DNA from 3 places in the Pseudomonas sp. GW822-FHT05A08 genome. Region 3 is predicted to be linked to each of the others. Evidence: predicted binding sites of a transcription regulator. Region 3 holds the regulator's gene; each other region holds the start of a gene.
The links. Region 3 encodes FliA, which starts transcription of late flagellar genes. Its sites were predicted from a motif close to CTAAAGTTTNNNNNNNNNNNGCCGNTAA; they were not measured.
Positions count from the first base shown of each region.

Region 1 (5,366 bases), 1.4 Mb from region 3:
GGCGCCTGCGCCAGGCGCAGACCGTGATGGTCGCCAGCCCGGCGTTCGCCCGGGAATGGCCGATCCACAGTCCCGAAGACCTGCACAAGGTGCCGGTGCTGGGAGCCCTGGAGGCCGACCGCATGGTGCATTTGCGCCTGCTCGACGCCCAGGGCGAGAAATGCGACCTGGTCCTGGAAGCGCGCCTGGGCATCGACGATTTTCTGGTGCGCCGCTCCTGCGCCCTCGCCGGCCTTGGCTGTACCATCCTGCCGATGATGTATTGCGAGGAAGAACTGCAGACCGGGCAACTGGTGCAACTGCTGCCCGAGTGGTCGCTGCCTGGCGGTTGGCTGCAGGCGGTCTACCCTCACCGGCGCGGTGTATTGCCAGCGGTAAGGGCCTGGATCGAGCATGTCAGCGAAGCCTTCAAAGGCTGCGGGGACCGCACACTGTGACAGCGCGACAAAAGGAAAAAACCATGACTGAAGCGGATGTGGCGCAATTCTGCCTGGACTTGCCGGGCGCGCGCGAAGACTACAAATGGGGCGGCGTGCGGGTGTTTTCCGTGGCCGGCAACAAGATGTTCGCCCTGCAGAACCTGCGGGGCGAGTCACTGGCGTTCAAGGTGGACAAGGAGCTGTTCCTCGGCCATGTCGACCGTCCCGGCATCGCGCCGGCGCCGTACCTGGCCCGGGCGCACTGGATCATCATGCAGACGCCCTACCCGCTGGGCGCCGGCGAACTGCGGGACTTGCTGCGGCGTTCGCACCAGTTGGTGGTGAGCAAGCTGCCCAAGCGGGTACAGGTGGGGTTGTTACTCTAGAACAGCGAGAACAGGCTGCCCTCGAGAAACAGCCGGTCGATCCAGAACACCTGGTGCAGCAGCACGATCAGCCAGAACACCAGTTGATAGGACAGCTTGCGGGTCTTGTGGCGAAACGCCTGTTGCGCCAGCAAGGCGCCTGGCCAGCCACCGGCCAGCTCCACGGCGTGCAAGACGTTTTCCGGGGTCCGCCAGCTGTCGCTGCGGGCCTTGCGCTTGTCGCTCCAATAGAGGAAGAACGTCAGCACGCTGACCGCGCCGTAGGCCGCCAGCGGTACCCAGGAAATCCCCTTCACGCCCAACAGCAGCGAACCGCACAGCGGCAAGGCGCAGAGCAGCAGGAAGATCACCGCCTTGAGCCTTGGCTGCTGGATCCGTGCCCCGGCGACTTCGCCGGGGCGGTTCTGATTGCGTGCGTTCATCAGGAATGGACCGCGGTCCAGTCGACCCAGCCGAACTGCCAGGTGGCGAGGATCACCAGGCCGAAGGCAATGCGATACCAGGCAAAGGCCGCGTAGCTGTGGTTGGCGATGAACTTGAGCAGGCCCCTGACCGCGATCATCGCGAAGATGAACGAGGTGATGAAACCGACGGCGAACACCGGCAGATCGTCCGGCTGGAACAGATTGCGGTACTTGTAGCCCGAGTAGACCGCGGCACCGACCATGGTCGGCATGGCCAGGAAGAACGAGAACTCGGTGGCGGTCTTGCGCGACAGGCCGAACAGCAGGCCGCCGATAATCGTGGAGCCCGAGCGCGAGGTGCCTGGAATCATCGCCAGGCACTGGGCGAAACCGACCTTCAAGGCATCTTTCCAGCTGATCTCATCCACGCTGTTGGCATGTATTTCATGCTGCCGGCGTTCGGCCCAGAGCATGACCAGGCCCCCCACCACCAGCGCCGTGGCGACGGTGATCGGGTTGAACAGGTATTCATGGATCAGGTCGGCGAAAATCACCCCCAGCACCACGGCGGGCATGAAGGCGATCAGCAGGTTGATGGTGAAACGCTGGGCGTTGCGCTGGGTCGGCAGGCCGGTGACCACGTCGAGGATCTTGCGGCGAAACTCCCAGACCACCGCGAGAATGGCCCCCAGCTGAATGATGATGTTGAACGCCATGGCGCGCTCGCCACCAAAGTTGAGCAAGTCGGCAACGATAATCTGGTGGCCCGTGCTGCTGATGGGCAGAAACTCCGTCAGCCCTTCCACAATCCCTAAAATCAATGCCTGTACGGCAGTCCAAAGCTCCATCAATCCCCCGAAGGTCATGCCGTGGCATGCCTTTTAGTTTTTCTTCAAATGTTCACTGACACATGCGTCGCGACTTCGCAGCCGCAATAGGATCATCATCGCCCCTGAAAATTCCGTGAAAAATCAGCCGGATTCAGGTTTTTCGCGATGAGGCCGAAATCCTAGCAGACATACTCGATAAACGCTGTCGCGTTGAGAGAATCAGCGGGACCGGACTGCAAGGAGCGCATGACGGATGTACGGGGTGTTTCTATTACAAGAACAACAATCGGGAGTGACAGATTCATGAACAGCTTACGCAGAATGTCGATCAGCCGCCGGCTGTGGCTCATCCTGATTGTCGCGGTACTGATGCTGATGACCCTGGGCATGTTGATGCTCAAGCAGATTCACGACGACCTGTACCAGGCCAAGGCGCAGAAGACCCAGCATGTGGTGCAGACCGCCAACGGTGTGCTGGCCTATTTCCAGGGCCTGGAAAGCGCCGGCAGCCTCGATCGCGCGACGGCGCAGAAGCAGGCGTTGAGTGCCATACGCAACCTGCGCTATGACCAGAGCGACTACTTCTGGATCAACGACCTGACTCCGGTCATGGTCATGCACCCGACCAACCCCAAGCTCGACGGCCAGAACCTCGCGGCCATTCGCGACCCGGACGGCTTTGCCGTGTTCAACGAAATGGTGGCCATCGCCAAGGCCAAGGGCGCCGGCATGGTCAACTATCGCTGGCCGAAACCGGGCGCCAGCGAGCCGGTGCAGAAGACCTCCTATGTCCAACTGTTCCAGCCCTGGGGCTGGATCATCGGGTCGGGGGTGTACATCGATGACGTGCAGGCCGAGTTCCGCAGCCAGGTGGTGAAGGCCTCGGTCGTCGGTATCGCCATTGCCCTGCTCATGGCCCTGCTGGTGTTGCTGATCGCCCGCAGCATCGTCCGCCCGCTGCAGGAAACCGTGCACGCCATGGCCAATATCGCCAGCGGCGAAAGCGACCTGACCCGTACCCTCGACACCCACGGCCAGGACGAAGTCACCGAACTGGCCCGGCACTTCAACGGCTTCACCGCCAAGCTGCGTCTCGTCGTCAGCCAGTTGCAGGTGTCGGCCGCAGCCCTGGCGCAGTCCTCCACCGACCTGGGCAGCAATGCCAGCCAGGCCCAGGAACGCAGCCAGCAGCAGTCGCAGCAGATGGAGCTGGTGGCCACCGCCATCAACGAAGTGACCTACGGCGTACAGGACGTGGCGAAGAACGCCGAACACGCCGCCAGTGAGATGCGCGACGCCGAAGCCCAGGCCCAGCAGGGCCAGGTCAATATCGACGGCAGCCTGCAACAGATCGACCGGCTCTCGGCCACCATCGACCAGGCCGTGGAAGTGATTCGCACCCTGGCCCAGGAAAGCACCCAGATCGGCAGCGTGCTGGAGGTGATCCACTCGATCGCCGAGCAGACCAACCTGCTGGCGCTCAACGCGGCGATCGAAGCCGCCCGCGCCGGCGAACAGGGCCGTGGGTTCGCCGTGGTGGCCGATGAGGTGCGCCTGCTGGCCCAGCGGACGCAGAAGTCCACCGCCGAGATCCAGTCGATGATCGAGCGCCTGCAAGGGCACTCGGAAGCCGCGGTGAAGGTCATCGGCGACAGCAGCCGGGCTTCGCAACAGACCATCGAGCAGGCCGGGCTGGCCGGGGAAAGCCTGAACGCCATCGGCCAGGCCCTGCGCAACCTCAACGGGCTGAACGCCTCGATTGCCAGCGCCACGTTGCAACAGGCCCATGTGGTCGAAGACATCAACCAGAACGTGACCCAGGCCGCCGGCCTGTCCCACAGCACCGCCCTGGCGGCCGAGCAGTCCAGTGCCGCCAGCCTGCACCTCAAGGAACTGAGCGAGCAGCTCAACGGCCTGTTGCGCCAGTTCCGGGTCTGAAGCTGACCGTGGCGGGGTTTTCGCCCCGCCACGGTTGCCGGCCTTCACTAACATGCAAGGCCGCTTCTGGTTACAATCCGCACCCTTCTCCGCTTCCAGGTAGTTTTCATGTCCGGGCTTGAACTGTTCGCCGCCGCACTCGGCGTGATCGCCGTCTGGCTGACAGTCAGACAGAACCCCTGGTGCTGGCCGATCGGCCTGGTCATGGTGCTGCTGTACAGCTGGATCTTCTTCGAAGTGAAACTGTATTCGGACATGCTGCTGCAAGTGGTCTACGCCGCCCTGCAACTCTATGGCTGGTGGCAGTGGACCCGCGGTGGCGCCAGTCATCAGGGCCGTCCGGTCAGCCTGCTGGCGCCACGCTCGATGCTGCTGGGCCTGAGCCTCGGGGCTATCGGCAGCCTGCTGCTGGGGGCCGCCATGGCCCATTGGACCGATGCCGCGCAACCCTGGCTGGACGCCGCGCTGACCGGCTTCAGCCTGGTGGCGCAGTGGTGGATGGCGCAGAAGCGCGTGCAATGCTGGCCGCTGTGGATTGCCGTCGACGTGATTTTTGTCGGCCTGTTCATCTACAAGGACCTGTACCTGACGGCGGCCCTGTACGGGCTGTTCACCCTGCTGGCCGTGCAGGGCTGGCGCGCCTGGCGAGCCGACCCGGCGTTGCGCCCGGCATGAAGGTCCTGGTGTTGACCGGCCCCGAGTCCAGCGGCAAAAGCTGGCTCAGCGGCCACTTGCAGGCACGCTTCGGCGGCATCCAGGTGGGCGAGTACGTTCGCCATTTCATCGAGCAGCAGCGACGCGACACCTGCCTGGCGGACATCCCGGAGATCGCCCGCGGCCAGCTGGCCTGGGAGGACCAGGCCCGGGCACAACAGCCGTCGCTGCTGATTCTCGACACGCACCTGCTGAGCAATATGCTCTGGAGCCAGACCCTGTTCGGCGCCTGCCCGGACTGGCTGGAACCCGAGCTGCTGGCTCGCCGCTATGATCTGCACCTGCTGCTCTCGCCGGAAGATGTCGGCTGGAGCAACGACGGCCAGCGCTGCCAACCCCAACTGAGCGAGCGCCTGGCCTTCTTCAAGGCCACCGGTGATTGGCTGGTGCAACACCAGCAGCCCTTCGAAGTGATTCGCGGCGACTGGGAAGCCCGTCGACAACGGGCATTCGAGCGGGTCGAGCGTTTACTTCAGGGTTAGCCGAATCCTTTTCCTGTCCGCTTTTTTTCTCCTCTGCTGGCGAGAAAAACGTCCATCCCTGAAACACCCGCCGCTGCGCAGAACGGCCAAATCAAAGGGCTTCTCATTGCCCTTCTGCCATCTGTTAAAACGCTGATACAACCCGCCGCGAGCCCCCCAATCCAGAGCCTCGCCACGGCCATACCGGGCTGTC
Region 1 covers NZ_CM179511.1:3,441,882-3,447,247, reverse strand. The annotation lists gene AC3RCP_RS15520 (LysR substrate-binding domain-containing protein) at 1-437, shown strand, start outside; gene AC3RCP_RS15515 (MmcQ/YjbR family DNA-binding protein) at 461-805, shown strand; gene AC3RCP_RS15510 (DUF1294 domain-containing protein) at 802-1,227, opposite strand; gene AC3RCP_RS15505 (undecaprenyl-diphosphate phosphatase) at 1,227-2,057, opposite strand; gene AC3RCP_RS15500 (methyl-accepting chemotaxis protein) at 2,343-3,977, shown strand; gene pnuC (nicotinamide riboside transporter PnuC) at 4,086-4,652, shown strand; gene AC3RCP_RS15490 (AAA family ATPase) at 4,649-5,173, shown strand.
Region 1: AC3RCP_RS15500 (methyl-accepting chemotaxis protein) is a predicted target of FliA. The motif match lies at 2,190-2,217, and genes of this name have one in related genera.

Region 2 (5,366 bases), 3.2 Mb from region 3:
CACTAAGGACAGCTCAAAAACGCGGTGTATGATGTGCGGTCCTTACGAAGCGGGATCGAGTCACAGGGCTGTCGCTTGGCGGCGGCAAACTGGGCTGGATCTCATTCTTCATTCGATCACACCAGGAGATATCCAATGAGCGTACTCGTAGGCAAACAAGCCCCTGACTTCACCGTTCCCGCCGTTCTCGGCAATGGCGAAATCGTCGACAGCTTCACCCTGTCCTCGGCCATCAAAGGCAAATACGGCCTGGTGTTCTTCTACCCGCTGGACTTCACCTTCGTCTGCCCGTCCGAGCTGATCGCTCTGGACCACCGCATGGCTGACTTCAAGGCACGCAACGTTGAAGTGATCGCGGTTTCGATCGACTCGCACTTCACCCACAACGCCTGGCGTAACACCCCGATCAATGCCGGTGGCATCGGTCAGGTCCAGTACATCATGGCTGCTGACATGAAGCACGACATCGCCAAGGCCTACGACGTTGAGTCCGAAGGCGGCGTGGCTTTCCGTGGCGCGTTCCTGATCGACGACAAAGGTGTCGTTCGTTCGCAGATCGTCAACGACCTGCCGCTGGGCCGTAACATGGAAGAGCTGATCCGTCTGGTCGACGCTCTGCAGTTCCACGAAGAGCACGGCGAAGTCTGCCCGGCCAACTGGAAGAAAGGCGACAAGGGTATGACTGCTTCGCCAGAAGGCGTTGCTGCTTACCTGAGCGAGAACGCCGGCAAGCTGTAAGCCGCGCTTCACGCATAAAAAAACCGGCCCCAGGGCCGGTTTTTTTATGCGCGGTCGTTCAGCGACGGTATCAGTCGTTGAAGTCTTGCCAGCCGCCCATTTCCTTCCAGCGATTGACGATGCCGCAGAACAGGTCGGCAGTCTTCTCGGTGTCGTAGCGGGCGGAATGCGCCTCACGGCCATCGAAGTCGATATCGGCAGCCTGGCACGCCTTGGCCAGCACGGTTTGGCCATAAGCCAGGCCGGCAAGCGTCGCGGTGTCGAAGCTGGAGAACGGATGAAACGGGTTGCGTTTCATGTCCAGGCGCGCGACAGCCGCGTTGAGGAAGCCCAGGTCGAAGCTGCTGTTGTGCCCGACCAAGATCGCGCGCTTGCAGCCGTTGGCCTTTAGCGCCTTGCGCACGCTGCGGAAAATATCGTTCAGCGCGGTTTCTTCACTGACGGCCATGCGCAGCGGATGGTCGAGCTTGATCCCGGTGAACTCCAGCGCCGCGGCCTCGATGTTGGCGCCTTCGAAAGGCTCTACCCGGAAAAACAGGGTGTGCTCGGGGAACACGAAGCCCTTTTCGTCCATGCCGATGATGGTCGCGGCAATTTCCAGCAAGGCGTCGGTGGCCGAGTTGAAACCACCGGTTTCAACGTCGACGACTACCGGCAGGTAACCGCGAAAGCGTGCCGCCATTGGATGACGCGAGCCACCACCGTTGTGACCGTCCTGCTCGTCGTCGAAATGGTCTTCACTCACGCGTGTTCCTCCAGCAGGCGCCAGCGCAGTTTTTCACCGGCGCGCAGCGGGATGACGGTCAGCTCGCCGAAAGGCAGGCTGGCAGGGGCGGTCCATTCTTCACGAACCAGGGTGATGCGATCGGTGTTGGCCGGCAGGCCATAGAAGCGTGGGCCGTTGAGGCTGGCAAAGGCTTCCAGCTTGTCCAGCGCGTTGCGCTGTTCGAAGGCTTCGGCGTACAACTCGATCGCGGCATAGGCGGTGTAGCAGCCGGCACAGCCGCAGGCCGCTTCTTTGGCATGCTGGGCGTGGGGCGCGGAGTCGGTGCCGAGGAAGAACTTCTGGCTGCCGCTGGCGGCGGCGTCGAGCAGCGCTTCCTGGTGCACGTTGCGCTTGAGAATCGGCAGGCAATAGAAGTGCGGGCGAATGCCGCCAACCAGCATGTGGTTGCGGTTGTACAGCAGGTGATGGGCGGTGATGGTCGCGCCGACGTTGGCCGAGGCCTCGTTGACGAACTGCACGGCGTCACGGGTGGTGATGTGTTCGAACACCACTTTGAGCGTCGGGAAGCGCTCGACGACACGGCGCATGTGCTCGTCGATGAACAGCTTCTCGCGGTCGAACACGTCGACTTCACCGCGGGTGACTTCACCGTGGATCAGCAGCGGCAGGCCGACTTCGGCCATGGCCTCCAGCGCCGGGAAGATCTTGTCGATGCTGGTGACGCCCGAGTCCGAGTTGGTGGTCGCACCGGCCGGGTAGAGCTTGGCGGCATGGACGAAACCACTGGCCTTGGCCGCGCGAATTTCTTCGGGCTGGGTGCGATCGGTAAGGTAGAGCACCATCAGCGGCTCGAAGCGGCTGCCGGCCGGCCGCGCAGCGAGAATGCGCTGGCGATAGGCGTCGGCTTCAGCGGCGTTGCGCACCGGAGGTACCAGGTTAGGCATGATGATGGCGCGGCCAAAGGTGCGCGCGACATCCGCGACAGTATTGGTCAATACGGCACCATCGCGAAGATGAATATGCCAGTCGTCGGGACGCAGCAGGGTCAGGCGGTCGGACATTGGGGATTCCAGGCGGGTCAAACTCCAGTGAATGCTACCGGAAAAGACTCTTCCAGGCACTCGCTATCAAGTTTTGCGTGAAGCTTCCGATATCCCGAAGGTATGCCGTAAACAGGCATTTCGATTTTCGTGATGTACAAGTCAGTGGAGCCTCCCGTGCGCCAGCGTTATCTAGCCTTGCTCAGTGTGTTCGCCAGTCTTCCCGCGATGGCGCTGACTTTCCAGACCCGTCTGGAGAGCATTGAGTGGACGGTCGAAGGCGATAAATTCGAGTGCCGTCTGAGCCAGCCGATCACCGATTTCGGTTCCGGGGAGTTCGTGCGTCGCGCCGGCGAGCAGGCGACCTTTCGCCTCAAGGCCTACAACCCGATGCTCGCTGGCGGTTCGGCCACGCTGCTCGCGGCGGCCGCGCCGTGGCAGCCGGGACGGGGCGACATCAACCTGGGGTCGGTGCGGCTCGGCAATGGCGATGTGCTGTTCAACAGCTCGCAACTGCAGGCCGGGCGACTGATCGGCGGATTGATGGATGGGCGCAGCCCGGTGGTTCGCCACTATTCCCGCGAGGGCGGGGTGTCCGAGGTGCGCTTGTTGCCGGTCAAGTTCAGCAAGGCGTATGGCGACTACCAACGCTGTGTCGCCAAGTTGCTGCCGAAGAACTTCGATCAGGTCAGGCAATCCGAGGTCGGCTTCCCCGGGGGCGGCATCGACCTGGACGCCAAAGCCAAGGCCAGGCTGCAGGTGATGCTCGAGTTTCTCAAGGCCGATCCGACGGTCAATCACATCCAGCTCGATGGCCACTCGGACAACAGCGGCAACCGTTTGACCAACCGTGACCTGTCGCGGCGCCGGGCGCTGGCGGTGATGGAATTCTTCAAGGCCAACGGCATTCCCGAATCGCAGATCGAGATGCGTTTCCACGGTGAACGCTATCCATTGGCGCCCAACACTAACGCGGCGAATCGAGCCAAGAACCGTCGGGTCAACGTTCAGCTGCAACGTGTCCCGGTCGCGGAAAAACCGGCACCCCAGGCCGCTGCTCCCGCCAACGCCGCGGCGACTTCCTGAAACGGCTGTCGTCGCCCGCTCGACATAATCTGTCGCTTCGTCGTCATAAGCTGTCGCGCCTCTGTAAATTATCCGCGTTGATCGGTAGACTTGATGGCTTTCCGTAGAACCCCGTGGAGTGATGGCATGGCGGACGTAAACAAGGTCGTTCTGGCGTATTCCGGCGGCCTGGACACTTCGGTGATCCTCAAGTGGCTGCAGGATACTTATAACTGTGAAGTGGTGACGTTCACCGCTGACCTGGGTCAGGGCGAAGAGGTCGAACCGGCACGTGCCAAGGCGCAAGCCATGGGCGTGAAAGAGATCTACATCGACGATCTGCGCGAAGAGTTCGTCCGCGATTTCGTTTTCCCGATGTTCCGCGCCAACACCGTTTACGAAGGTGAGTACCTGCTGGGTACCTCCATCGCTCGTCCGTTGATCGCCAAGCGCCTGATCGAGATCGCCAACGAAACCGGTGCCGACGCCATTTCCCACGGCGCTACCGGCAAGGGCAACGACCAGGTTCGTTTCGAACTGGGCGCCTACGCTTTGAAACCAGGGGTGAAAGTGATCGCTCCCTGGCGTGAGTGGGACCTGCTGTCCCGCGAGAAGCTGATGGACTATGCCGAGAAGCACGCGATCCCGATCGAGCGTCACGGCAAGAAGAAATCCCCGTACTCGATGGATGCCAACCTGCTGCACATCTCCTATGAAGGCGGCGTGCTGGAAGACACCTGGACCGAGCACGAAGAAGACATGTGGCGCTGGACCGTCTCCCCGGAGAAGGCTCCCAACACCCCGACCTACATCGAGCTGACCTATCGCAATGGCGACATTGTGGCGATCGACGGCGTCGAGATGACCCCGGCCACCGTGCTGGCGACCCTGAACCGCATCGGCGGTGAAAACGGCATCGGTCGTCTGGACATCGTGGAAAACCGCTATGTCGGCATGAAGTCTCGCGGCTGCTACGAAACCCCTGGCGGCACCATCATGCTGCGCGCTCACCGGGCGATCGAATCGATCACCCTGGATCGTGAAGTCGCTCACCTGAAAGACGAGTTGATGCCCAAGTACGCCAGCCTGATCTACACCGGCTACTGGTGGAGCCCTGAGCGTCTGATGCTGCAACAGATGATCGACGCCTCCCAGGCCCACGTGAACGGCGTGGTTCGCCTGAAGCTGTACAAGGGCAATGTGATCGTCACCGGTCGCAAGTCCGATGAGTCGCTGTTCGATGCCAACATTGCGACCTTCGAAGAAGACGGCGGCGCCTACAACCAGGCGGATGCGGCTGGCTTCATCAAGCTCAATGCCCTGCGCATGCGTATTGCGGCCAACAAGGGCCGGACTCTGTTCTGATGCCTTGAGTCGTTTTAAAAGAGCCCCGCCATGAGCGGGGTTTTTTTATGCCTGATGTTTTAATCGATCAAGCGGGTGTCTGGAGACCATAACTAAAAGTTTCCACTGGCCATTGTTTCAATGGGACCTCGACTATCTTTCAGTCTGTTCTTTTCAATACGAAGTGTAGGGGAGTCAGGAGTAGTTATATATAGGGGGCGACGTTCAATTTTTCCTTGTAGGGCAAATCCGTATTGTTTGTAAGGAACTTCTCGGGGCGATGCTGGCCCAGGGCATGGCCATGCCACGGGCCAAATGACTGGGTTATGGTGTTTGCTTGAAAAACCAATAGCGGACTCTGGACTTACCCATGAAGAAAGTTTTGATCGTAGATGATCATCCCGTCACTCGTCTGGCTGTGCGCATGCTGATGGAGCGGCACGGCTTTGAAG
Region 2 covers NZ_CM179511.1:5,653,369-5,658,734, reverse strand. The annotation lists gene AC3RCP_RS25420 (peroxiredoxin) at 136-738, shown strand; gene rnt (ribonuclease T) at 809-1,483, opposite strand; gene pyrC (dihydroorotase) at 1,480-2,526, opposite strand; gene AC3RCP_RS25405 (flagellar protein MotY) at 2,683-3,591, shown strand; gene AC3RCP_RS25400 (argininosuccinate synthase) at 3,718-4,935, shown strand; gene AC3RCP_RS25395 (response regulator transcription factor) at 5,285-5,366, shown strand, end outside.
Region 2: AC3RCP_RS25405 (flagellar protein MotY) is a predicted target of FliA. The motif match lies at 2,592-2,619, and genes of this name have one in related genera.

Region 3 (5,366 bases):
ATATGCGTCAGGCCATGAAGCTGGTTCGTGATGAGCTGGGCGCCGACGCCGCCATCATTGGCAATCGCCGCATCGCCGGCGGTGTCGAGCTGACGGCTGCCCTGGATTACAAGCTGTCGGCGCTGGCGCCACGGGTGCCGAACATGGAGCTCGAGGACGAACTGCGCAAGACTCAGTCGCGCATCGTCACCGCCCAGGCCGAACTGAGCCTGCGTGGCGACGGCGATGCCAGCACCAATCGCCAGCTGTTCGCCGGCCTGCCGCTGACCGCCGCCGAGCCGCTGATCGAACCTACATTCAACGAGCCCCAGCGCCCGGCCCCGGTAGTCGCCGCGCCGGCGGTCGATCAGCGGGCACTGGACTCGATGCGTTTTGAACTCAATGGCCTGCGCGAGCTGCTGGAAGTCCAGCTCGGCTCCCTGGCCTGGAGCCAGCTGCAAGGCAGCCGGCCCGAACAGGCCAACCTGTGGCGGCGCCTGCAGCGTATCGGCTTGTCCGGTCCGCTGGCCCGCGACCTGCTGGCGCTGATCACTGAAATCGACGAACCCCGCCAGGCCTGGCGCATGCTCCTGGCCCACCTGGCGCGGATGATCGTGACCCCGGAAGTCGAGCCACTGGAGGAGGGCGGGGTGATCGCCATGGTCGGCCCCGCCGGCATGGGCAAGACCACCACCCTGGCCAAGCTGGCCGCGCGTTATGTACTCAAGTACGGCGCGCAGAACATCGCGCTGGTGAGCATGGACAGCTACCGCATCGGCGCCCAGGAACAGCTCAAGACCCTGGGTCGGATCCTCAACGTCTCGGTGACCCATGTCGACCCGGGCCAGTCCCTGGCGCAAGCCCTCGATCCGCTGCTGCGCAAGCGTGTGGTGCTGATCGACACCGCCGGCCTGCAAGCCAGCGACCCGGCCCTGCGCATGCAGCTGGAAAGCCTGGCCGGACGTGGCATCCGGGCAAAAAATTATCTGGTCTTGGCAACCACCAGCCAGAAACAGGTTCTAACCGCCGCATACCACAGCTACAAGCGTTGCGGGCTGGCCGGCTGCATCCTGACTAAACTGGATGAAACCGCCAGCCTTGGTGAGGTGTTGAGCCTGGCGATCAGTCATGAACTCCCCGTTGCCTATCTGACCGATGGCCCGCGGATTCCGGACGATCTGCACTTGCCGCGCCGTCACCAGCTGGTCAGTCGTGCGGTGAGCGTGCAGATGCAGGAAGAACCCAGCGAAGAAGCCATGGCTGACATGTTCGCTGACCTCTACCACAACCCGACCAAGCGGGTTGGCTGAGGGAATCATGAAAAGATTGCAATGTACCTACATCGATGGTCTGCCAGGCATTGTTCCGTTGGTGAACGCGCAGCCAGTTATGTGGCCCCGTCTAAGTAAGACAAGGTAAAGAACGAACATGGGCAGCATGCATCCCGTACAGGTGATCGCGGTGACCGGCGGCAAAGGTGGCGTCGGCAAGACTAACGTGTCAGTGAACTTGTCCCTGGCCCTAGCGGAGCTCGGCCGGCGCGTCATGCTGCTGGACGCCGACCTGGGCCTGGCCAACGTCGACGTGCTATTGGGGCTGACCCCCAAACGGACCCTCGCCGACGTGATCGAAGGCCGCTGCGAGCTGCGCGATGTGCTGCTGCAGGGGCCGGGTGGAATCCGTATCGTGCCGGCGGCGTCCGGCACCCAGAGCATGGTTCATCTGAGCCCGGCGCAGCATGCCGGCCTGATCCAGGCCTTCAGCGACATCGGCGACAACCTCGATGTGCTGGTGATCGACACCGCCGCCGGCATCGGTGACTCGGTGGTCAGCTTCGTCCGCGCGGCCCAGGAAGTGTTGCTGGTGGTCTGCGACGAGCCGACCTCGATCACCGACGCCTACGCGCTGATCAAGCTGCTCAACCGCGACTACGGCATGAACCGCTTCCGCGTGCTCGCCAACATGGCGCAGAGCCCGCAGGAAGGGCGCAACCTGTTCGCCAAGTTGACCAAGGTCACGGATCGCTTCCTGGACGTGGCCCTACAATATGTCGGCGCCGTGCCTTACGACGAATGCGTGCGCAAGGCCGTGCAAAAGCAGCGTGCGGTCTATGAAGCGTTTCCGCGTTCGAAATGCGCGCTGGCATTCAAGGCCATCGCGCAGAAGGTCGATACCTGGCCGTTGCCGGCCAACCCACGTGGACATCTGGAATTTTTCGTCGAGCGGCTCGTGCATCAGACAGCGGGACCGGTGCTATGAGCGCCAGCGGCTACAACCTTTACAAAAAGTCGGCACGTGACAGCCAGTACGAATTGATCGAGCGCTATGCGCCTCTGGTCAAGCGTATTGCCTATCACTTGCTGGCGCGCCTGCCGGCCAGTGTCCAGGTCGAAGACCTGATCCAGGCCGGGATGATCGGTCTGCTCGAAGTGTCGACCAAGTACGACGCGAGCAAGGGCGCGAGTTTCGAGACCTACGCGGGTATCCGTATCCGTGGTGCGATGCTCGATGAGGTCCGTAAAGGTGACTGGGCGCCGCGTTCGGTACATCGCAATACCCGGATGGTGAGCGATGCCATTCGCGCAATTGAAGCTAAAACCGGTCGTGACGCTAAAGATCATGAAGTTGCGGCCGAACTTCAATTGAGTCTCGACGATTATTACGGGATTTTGAACGACACCTTGGGCAGTCGCCTGTTCAGCTTCGACGATCTGTTGCAGGACGGCGAGCATGAAGGGCTGCATGAGGATGGCGCGAGTGCTCATCTCGAGCCGTCGCGCGACCTGGAGGACGAACGTTTCCAGGCCGCGCTGGCGGACGCGATTGCCAATTTGCCGGAGCGTGAGCGACTGGTCTTGGCGCTGTACTACGACGAAGAGCTGAACCTCAAGGAAATCGGTGAGGTCCTGGGAGTCAGCGAATCGCGGGTCAGCCAGTTACACAGCCAGTGCGCGGCCCGTTTGCGGGGGCGTTTGGGAGAGTGGCGAGCGCGCTGACAGGCAGTGTGGGGGACACTGCGGGCGAGACTGGCACGACGTGGCCGGACTTGCGGTGTGTATTCCATGCAGTCGTTGAGTGCTCTGCCTGATTGATTGAATGGCGCGTTCAGGTGCTGGACGCGTTTAAGACTGCTTGGAGGTCGAATTGGACAAGAACATGAAAATCCTCATCGTTGATGACTTCTCAACGATGCGGCGGATCATAAAAAACCTGTTGCGTGACCTGGGTTTCACCAACACGGTCGAGGCTGACGATGGCACCACCGCCATTCCGGTCCTCAACAGTGGGAGCATCGACTTTCTGGTAACGGACTGGAACATGCCCGGCATGACCGGTATCGATCTGCTGCGCCATGTGCGCGCCGATGAAAAACTCAAGCACCTGCCGGTACTCATGGTGACCGCTGAAGCCAAGCGCGAACAGATCATCGAAGCTGCCCAGGCCGGCGTAAACGGTTATGTGGTCAAGCCCTTCACGGCCCAGGCGTTGAAAGAGAAGATCGAGAAGATCTTCGAACGCATCGGTTGAGAGTGGAATCATTCCGCCACGGGGGAGCTATGGAGCACAACGAATCTTCATTGGGCGATTTCGAATCGACCCTGAAAAAACACGCACTCGAACTGGTCGACAGCCTTGAAAAAGGCAAGTTCGGCGAAGCCGTGCAACTGATCCATGAGCTCAACCAGACCCGTGACCGCGGCCTGTACCAGGAGGTCGGCAAGCTCACCCGCGAGCTGCATAGCGCCATCGTCAATTTCCAGATTGACCCGCATATGCCGCAAGCCGAGGAAGTTTCACAGATCACGGATGCCACCGAGCGCCTGTCCTATGTGGTCAGGCTGACCGAGGCCGCGGCCAACCGCACCATGGATCTGGTCGAGAGCGCCACCCCGCTGGTCAATGGCCTGAGCAGCGAAGCCCAGGCCCTGAGCGCCGATTGGGGGCGTTTCATGCGCCGCGAACTGGGCGCCGAGGAATTCCGCGACCTGGCCCGCCGGGTGGACGGTTTCCTGACCCGCAGCGAGCAAGACACGCGCGCGGTATCGAGCAACCTCAACGACATTCTGTTGGCGCAGGACTACCAGGACCTGACCGGTCAGGTGATCAAGCGCGTGACCCAGTTGGTCACCGAAGTCGAGAGCAACCTGCTCAAACTGGTCCTGATGGCCAGCCAGGTCGATCGTTTTGCCGGCATCGAACATGACCGTGAATCGATCCTCGCTGAAAAAGATCCGCAAAAACATCTGGCCAAGGGTGAAGGTCCGCAGATTCATGCCGATAAACGTGAAGACGTTGTATCCGGTCAGGACGATGTCGACGATTTGCTTTCCAGCCTTGGATTCTAGGAGCACCCATACATGAGCTTCGGCGCCGATGAAGAAATCCTTCAGGATTTTCTGGTTGAGGCCGGCGAGATTCTAGAGCAACTGTCCGAACAACTGGTCGAGCTGGAAAGCCGGCCGGACGATGCGGATCTGCTCAACGCAATTTTTCGCGGTTTTCACACTGTAAAAGGGGGCGCCGGCTTCCTCCAGCTCAACGAGCTGGTGGAGTGCTGCCACATCGCCGAGAACGTGTTCGACATCCTGCGCAAGGGTGAGCGTCGCGTCGACGCGGAACTGATGGACGTAGTGCTCGAAGCGCTGGACGCGGTGAACGGCATGTTCGGCCAGGTGCGCGAGCGTACCGAGATCACCGCCGCCACTCCGGAGCTGCTGGCTGCCCTGGCCCGTCTGGCCGAGCCTGCGGGGGCCGAGGAGGTCGCCGCGCCGGTGGCCGACGTTGAGGCAGTTGTTGAAGCCGTTGCCGAGCCGGTCGCCGAATCGACCGAAAGCGAGTCCGGCGATATCACCGACAGCGAGTTCGAGCAGTTGCTCGATTCGCTCAATGCCGCCAAGGCCGAGGCCGAAGCCCCGGCTGCTGTCGCTCCCGCGGCACCTGCCGCCGGCAGCGAAGCGGCCAGCGACGAAATCACCGACGCCGAGTTCGAGTCGCTGCTCGATCAATTGCATGGCAAGGGCCAGTTCGCACCGGATGCGGTGGCCCCTTCGGCCACGGCGCCGGCTGCGGAAAAAACCGCGGCCAGCGACGAAATCACCGATGACGAGTTCGAAGCCCTGCTGGATCAGCTGCATGGCAAAGGCAACTTTGCGGTCGATGCGCTGGACTCCGCGGTAGCAGCGGCGGTACCGCCGGCTGCGCCAAGCGCGGCCGCCGCCGGTAGCGACCTGATCACCGACCAGGAATTCGAATCCCTGCTCGACGAGCTGCATGGCAAGGGCAAGTTCTCTGAAGTGCCCGCTGCCGCGGCGACCGTGGGTAGCGCAACGGCCGTCACGGCTCCGGCGCCTGCCGCCGTCGCCAAGCCAGCGGTGAAGAAGCCCGAA
Region 3 covers NZ_CM179511.1:2,065,268-2,070,633, forward strand. The annotation lists gene flhF (flagellar biosynthesis GTPase FlhF) at 1-1,289, shown strand, start outside; gene fleN (flagellar synthesis regulator FleN) at 1,408-2,238, shown strand; gene fliA (RNA polymerase sigma factor FliA) at 2,235-2,975, shown strand; gene AC3RCP_RS09355 (chemotaxis response regulator CheY) at 3,136-3,507, shown strand; gene AC3RCP_RS09360 (protein phosphatase CheZ) at 3,537-4,325, shown strand; gene AC3RCP_RS09365 (chemotaxis protein CheA) at 4,338-5,366, shown strand, end outside.